Linked DNA regions of Alkalihalophilus pseudofirmus. Each later gene encodes a partner of the first gene's protein in a complex. Links are inferred from orthologs where the notes say so. Each region holds a gene or a part of one and is shown in the gene's direction. Other genes may lie near its edges. The genes, in order: mecA and clpC.

What was found.
Region 2: the proteins of mecA (region 1) and clpC are in contact, whole or in part, in a solved structure (PDB 3PXG), measured with the Bacillus subtilis proteins. The link is inferred for Alkalihalophilus pseudofirmus from one-to-one orthologs.

The regions. Positions count from the first base shown.
Region 1 is NZ_CP117835.1:2,918,110-2,921,372, reverse strand. Bases 292-3,222 are described here. They hold mecA (adaptor protein MecA), read left to right. Parts: upstream 292-1,395; coding sequence 1,396-2,049; downstream 2,050-3,222. Other genes in these bases: cls (cardiolipin synthase), read left to right, coding at 2,157-3,222; PQ478_RS15655 (TerC family protein), read right to left, coding at 292-934. Also shown: transcriptional regulator SpxA, read left to right, coding at 1-216; more of PQ478_RS15655, read right to left, coding at 266-291; more of cls, read left to right, coding at 3,223-3,263. UniProt on the Bacillus subtilis protein: Enables the recognition and targeting of unfolded and aggregated proteins to the ClpC protease or to other proteins involved in proteolysis. Acts negatively in the development of competence by binding ComK and recruiting it to the ClpCP protease.
Region 2 is NZ_CP117835.1:109,798-113,203, forward strand. Bases 182-3,255 are described here. They hold clpC (ATP-dependent protease ATP-binding subunit ClpC), read left to right. Parts: upstream 182-534; coding sequence 535-2,976; downstream 2,977-3,255. Other genes in these bases: mcsB (protein-arginine kinase McsB), read left to right, coding at 182-517; radA (DNA repair protein RadA), read left to right, coding at 3,126-3,255. In the rest of the region: more of mcsB, read left to right, coding at 1-181; more of radA, read left to right, coding at 3,256-3,406. UniProt on the Bacillus subtilis protein: Competence gene repressor; required for cell growth at high temperature. Negative regulator of comK expression. May interact with MecA to negatively regulate comK.

The DNA.
Region 1 (3,263 bases):
TCAAAAGTGTTTCAAGAGTTAAATGTAGAATTAGAATCTTTATCACTTCAAACACTCTTCAAAATAATTAGTGATCATCCCGGCTTGCTTCGTCGCCCGATCATTTTTGATGAGAAACGCCTGCAAGTTGGATACAATGAAGCGGAAATTCGTCGCTTCTTACCAAGGAAAGTTCGTTCTTTCCACTTAGAAGAAGCAAAACGCATGGTTAACTAATACAAAACCTTCTAGTTAAAACATAAACTAGAAGGTTTTTCTCATCTCACTATATAATGTGGCCCATGTATTTTTTCTTTGTAAGATAGCCTAGAAGAAGAACCCCCCCAATGACTATAACTTGAAATGCAATTGAAAAAGATGGGTGCTGAGTGAATAGAGGCGATAACATGTTTTCGTGCTTAATCATTCTCGTTGCTGTAAAGGCCAAAATGGCAGCACCGAAATAAATAATAATAGGAAAGCGATCAAAAGCTTTTAGAATAATTTTGCTGCCCCATATAATAATAGGCACTGAAAAGAGGAGGCCTATTAAAACAAGGTTTGTGTTTCCGTGAGCGGCTCCCGCTACAGCAATGACATTATCAAAACCCATAACAAAGTCTGCAATGACTATTGCTTTTATTGCTGAATAAAGACTGTTTCCGCCATTAATAGTAGTATGGTCATCTGGTGTAGCTAGAAGGGAATAGGCTATGTAAATTAATAGAGCACCGCCAATTGCTAATAAAAACGGAATTGCTAGTAATTCTACTGCTATAAAAGTTAAGCACATCCTAATCAAAAGGGCTAATGTAATTCCTAAAATAATCGCCTTATTACGAACATCTGGATGAAGATGTCTGCATGCTAAGGCGACAACAATCGCATTGTCTCCCCCTAAAATAATGTCTACACCGATAATGGTTACTAATGAGATCAACCAATCTATATCCATTTATGCATCAGCTCCTATAGTGTATAAGCTAAATCCATCATATTTATTCTTGACATAACATAAAGTGATCTGTAACAATTAAAAGTCATAACAGCTAACGAGCCAAAATGATCTAGCTTGTCTTCACACTCTATAGAACACATATATTTATAGGCAGGCTAAATTATGATGAAAACCTCATAAATGAAGCAGTGTGATTATTGGAATGCCTTTTTTCTGAAAAATCATAGAAAAATAGGTTTTTAGATTTCCATTTTGAGCTTATATGTCATAAAATATAAGAAACAGATAATATGCTCTATAAATCATGTCTTAAATAATTGATCGTTGAAACCAGCTAAGATTGAGACTAGTAAGGATGTAGGTTATTTTAGTATGAAATAGGGCAAGCTGAGTCGATAAGAATGATATAGACTTTTACTTTTCTGTTTGATTAAAGTTCGATAGGAGGGAGAGCGAACATGGATATTGAACGCGTGAATGATACAACAATTAAATTCTTTATTACGTATAAAGATATTGAGGACCGGGGCTTTGACCGAGACGAAATTTGGTATAATCGTGAACGTGGCGAAGAGCTCTTCTTCGAAATGATGAATGAGGCAAATGACCGAGATGAATTTGAATTAGATGGACCTTTATGGATTCAAGTTCATGCATTAGATAAAGGGTTAGAAATTGTGGTTACCCGCGGACAAGTGAGTGATGGCAATGTGAAACTCGAAATCCCTGTAAGTCAGGATAAAGAAAATACTGACGAGAACATCGTTGACTTAATGACAGGTCATTCAAGTGAAGACGATGAAGGTATTGATACAGATCAGCTAGAAATTGTGATTGGTTTTAATGATTTTGAAGATATTATTTCGTTAAGCCATAACTTTTTTATAGACGATCTTGAAAATGAACTATATCATTTCGAAGGACGTTATTATTTGCATGTGCTATTTAATGACGATCAATATAACGAAGATGAGCAGGATGACATGTTAAGTCAAATGCTTGAATATGGATACGAAACAGACCTTTCCATTCACCGTATGCAAGAGTACGGCAAGGAGATTATTGGAGAATATGCTCTTAAACACCTAAGAGGTCATTTTCCACAAAATTAACTGATGTAAGCCGATTTCATAAAGAAGTCGGCTTTCTTTTATCTTGATCAATGTTAAAATAAGGTTGTTAATCAACCACCATTTATTAATTGCCATGGGAGAATAAAATGAAAAACAGATTAAATGTTTTAGCTTTTTTTGCGCTATTATTTGCGGCCCTGTACATTTCAAGAGGTTTTCTGCAAAGCTGGATGGTAGGAACACTGAGCGTTGTGTTTACTCTATCCGTTATATTTATTGGCATTATTATTTTCTTTGAGAACAGACATCCTACAAAAACCCTTACTTGGCTTCTAGTGTTAGCGGCATTTCCAGTCGTCGGCTTTTTCTTTTATTTAATGTTTGGACAAAATCATAGAAAAAGTAAGCGGTTTTCTAAAAAAGCAATAGAAGATGAACGAGCCTTTCAAAAAATTGAGGGGCAGCGGCAGTTAAATGAAGAGCAGCTGAAGAAAATGGGAGGGCATCAACAATTATTGTTCCGCTTAGCTCATAAGTTAGGCAAAAACCCGATCTCCTTTTCAAGTGAAACGAAAGTATTAACAGATGGAAAGGAAACCTATGCTCATATCCTGCAAGCACTAAAAATGGCCGAACACCATATTCATCTTGAGTATTATATCGTTCGGCATGATGACCTTGGTAACCAAATTAAAGATATTTTAATTTCTAAAGCCAAGGAAGGAGTTCACGTACGTTTTTTATATGATGGGGTAGGGAGCTGGAAGCTTTCGAAGTCATATGTCGAAGAACTGCGGGTTGCAGGAGTGGAAATGGTTTCGTTCTCACCTGTAAAATTACCTTTTTTAACTCATACAATTAATTATCGTAACCATCGCAAGATTATTGTCATCGATGGGGTAGTAGGATTTGTTGGTGGTTTAAATATCGGTGATGAATATCTAGGTAAAGATGCATACTTTGGTTATTGGAGAGATACACACTTGTATGTAAGGGGAGAAGCTGTTAGAACACTTCAGCTTATTTTCTTGCAGGACTGGCATTATCAGACAGGTGAAACGATTTTAAACCAAACGTATTTATCTCCTTCACTATCAATGACAAAGGGCGATGGCGGCGTTCAAATGATTGCAAGCGGGCCGGATACGAGGTGGGAAGTGAATAAGAAGCTATTCTTTTCAATGATCACTTCTGCAAAAAAATCGATTTGGATTGCAAGTCCGTATTTCATTCCAGATGATGATATTTTAAGT
Region 2 (3,406 bases), 2.8 Mb from region 1 along the record:
TGCGATGACACGTCAATTAAATAAAATTTTACCGGCAATTAATCAATTAGGATTAGTTGTTAGAGGAATTTACGGGGAAGGTAGCGAAGCTTTAGGTAACCTATTTCAAGTTTCAAACCAATTAACTCTCGGAAAATCTGAACAAGATATCGTTGAAGACCTGCGAGATGTAGTGATGCAGTTGATTCAACAAGAACGTGCAGCACGAGAAGTGTTAATGCAAAGTTCGAAATTACAGCTAGAAGACAGGGTGTACCGCTCTTACGGGATCCTTTCTTATAGTCGAGTAATTGAATCAAAAGAAGCTACTCAGCGATTGTCTGATGTCAGATTAGGTATTGATGTTGGTCTGCTTGAGAATGTTTCTGCAAATATTTTAAATGAGTTAATGATCCTAACTCAGCCGGGCTTTTTGCAGCAGTACGCAGGCGAAGTGTTATCGCCGGATTTACGAGATGAGCGGCGTGCAACTCTCATCCGTGAACGATTAAAGCTTGAGAACGATACGAACGAATAAACGTGGAGGTGGCGCCAATGATGTTTGGACGTTTAACAGAACGAGCTCAGAAGGTATTAGCATTAGCACAAGAGGAAGCCATTCGATTAGGTCATAATAATATTGGTACAGAGCATGTACTGCTCGGTCTGATCAGAGAAGGAGAAGGAATTGCTGCTAAAGCGTTGCAAGCCCTTGGATTAGGTTCAGAAAAAATCCAAAAAGAAGTAGAGACATTAATCGGAAAAGGCCAAGAAGGGTCTAAAACGATACATTATACACCCCGTGCCAAAAAGGTAATTGAGCTTTCTATGGATGAAGCGAGAAAGCTTGGACACTCTTATGTCGGCACAGAACATATCCTTTTAGGGTTAATTAGAGAAGGAGAGGGTGTTGCAGCAAGAGTATTAAATAATCTTGGTGTAAGCCTCAATAAAGCACGTCAGCAAGTACTGCAGTTACTAGGCAGCAATGAGGTTGGCAGCTCTTCACAACAAGGAGGAAGTGCTACTCATGCTAACACACCGACACTTGACAGCTTAGCTCGAGACTTAACTGCTATTGCCCGTGAAGAGTCACTTGACCCTGTTATTGGACGAAGTAAAGAGATTGAGCGTGTAATCCAAGTACTTAGTCGTCGTACAAAAAACAACCCTGTTTTAATCGGGGAGCCTGGTGTTGGTAAAACGGCGATTGCTGAAGGATTGGCACAAGCTATTGTTGCAAATGAAGTTCCTGAAACACTGCGCAACAAACGTGTGATGACACTCGATATGGGTACAGTAGTAGCTGGTACAAAATATCGTGGTGAATTCGAAGACCGCTTAAAGAAAGTGATGGATGAGATTCGTCAAGCGGGCAATGTCATTTTATTCATTGATGAGCTGCACACATTAATTGGAGCAGGTGGAGCAGAAGGTGCCATTGATGCTTCTAATATCTTAAAGCCTTCACTAGCACGTGGAGAACTTCAATGTATCGGTGCGACAACTCTTGATGAATACCGTAAGTATATTGAAAAAGATGCAGCGCTTGAGCGTCGTTTCCAGCCAATTCAAGTAAATGAGCCGACGCTAGAGGAGTCGATCTTAATCTTAAAAGGTCTCCGTGATCGTTATGAAGCACATCACCGTGTAACAATTACAGATGAGGCGATTGAAGAGTCTGTTAAAATGTCAGATCGCTACATTTCAGATCGTTTCTTACCTGACAAAGCCATTGATTTAATTGACGAGGCTGCATCAAAAGTGAGACTGCGTTCTTACACAGCACCTCCAAACTTAAAAGAGCTTGAAGGTCGTCTTGAGGAAACGCGTAAAGAAAAAGATGCTGCCGTTCAAAGCCAAGAATTTGAAAAAGCAGCTTCTCTTCGTGACACTGAACAGCGTTTGCGTGAAGAACTTGAAGAAATGAAGAACGAGTGGAAGAAAAAGCAAGGGCAAGAGGATACCGAAGTTGTCGTTGAAGATATTGCCCAAGTCGTTGCTAGCTGGACTGGAATTCCTGTATCAAAGCTAGCCGAGGAAGAAACAGAAAGATTGCTTAAGATGGAGAAAATTCTTCATGAGCGTGTAGTAGGCCAAGAAGAAGCGGTTATATCTATTTCTAAAGCAGTAAGGCGTGCTCGTGCAGGCTTAAAGGATCCTAAACGTCCAATTGGTTCATTTATATTCCTAGGGCCGACTGGTGTTGGTAAAACAGAATTGGCACGTGCAGTAGCCGAGACATTATTTGGAGATGAAGATGCAGTTATTCGTATCGACATGTCTGAGTATATGGAAAAGCACGCAACAAGCCGTTTAGTAGGTTCTCCTCCGGGATATGTAGGACATGAGGACGGCGGACAGTTAACGGAGAAAGTTCGTCGCAAGCCGTACTCTGTAATTCTTTTAGATGAAATTGAAAAAGCTCATCCGGAAGTATTTAATATTTTATTACAAGTGCTTGAGGATGGACGATTAACAGATTCTAAAGGCCGTACGGTAGACTTCCGCAATACAGCAATCATCATGACATCCAACGTTGGTGCTAGTACGTTAAAACGTAATAAGTATCTTGGGTTTACAACGGAAAGTGAAGGGCAAGAGTATAAAGATATGAAAGGAAAGGTGATGGCTGAGCTTAAACGAAGCTTCCGTCCTGAATTCCTTAACCGTATCGATGAAATTATTGTCTTCCATTCACTAGAGAAAAAGCATGTGCGTGAAATTATCACATTAATGGCAGATCAATTAAAGCAGCGCTTGAAAGAGCAGGGCATTGATTTTGAACTTACTGAGGCTGCAAAAGATAAGATTACTGACCTTGGTTATGATCCCGAGTACGGTGCGCGTCCATTACGCCGTGCGCTTCAAAAGCAAGTAGAAGACCGTCTCTCAGAAGAACTTCTTAAAGGAACGATCTTCAAAGGGCAGAAGGCGATCATTGATGTAAAAGATGATGAGCTTGTTGTAGAAACGCGTGAAAGTGCGCAAGTATAAATAATCGACTAAATTCGGGAAAGAAAAGCCGAGGGACAGACATAATCCCTCGGCTTTTCACCATAGAGATAGTAGTACCTCCTCTTTCACGTTTGTCTCCTTTCTCTGTTACAATAAGAGTAGAAGAAGTAAGGAAGTGAGGAAGGTTAATGGCAAAGAAAAAAACAAAGTTCGTTTGTCAGGAATGCGGCTATGAATCAGCCAAGTGGATGGGGAAATGTCCTGGATGTCAAGGCTGGAACACCATGGTCGAAGAGTTTGAACCAAGTGCCAAACAATCTAGCCGGAGTTATGTCACTTCAGGGGCAGCCCAAGGCACGAAACCGCAAGCGATCACAACCATTGTTAGTGAAACAGAAGCTAGAATGAGCACGACGATGGTCGAGTTAAATCGTGTACTCGGCGGAGGGATTGTACCTGGCTCTCTTGT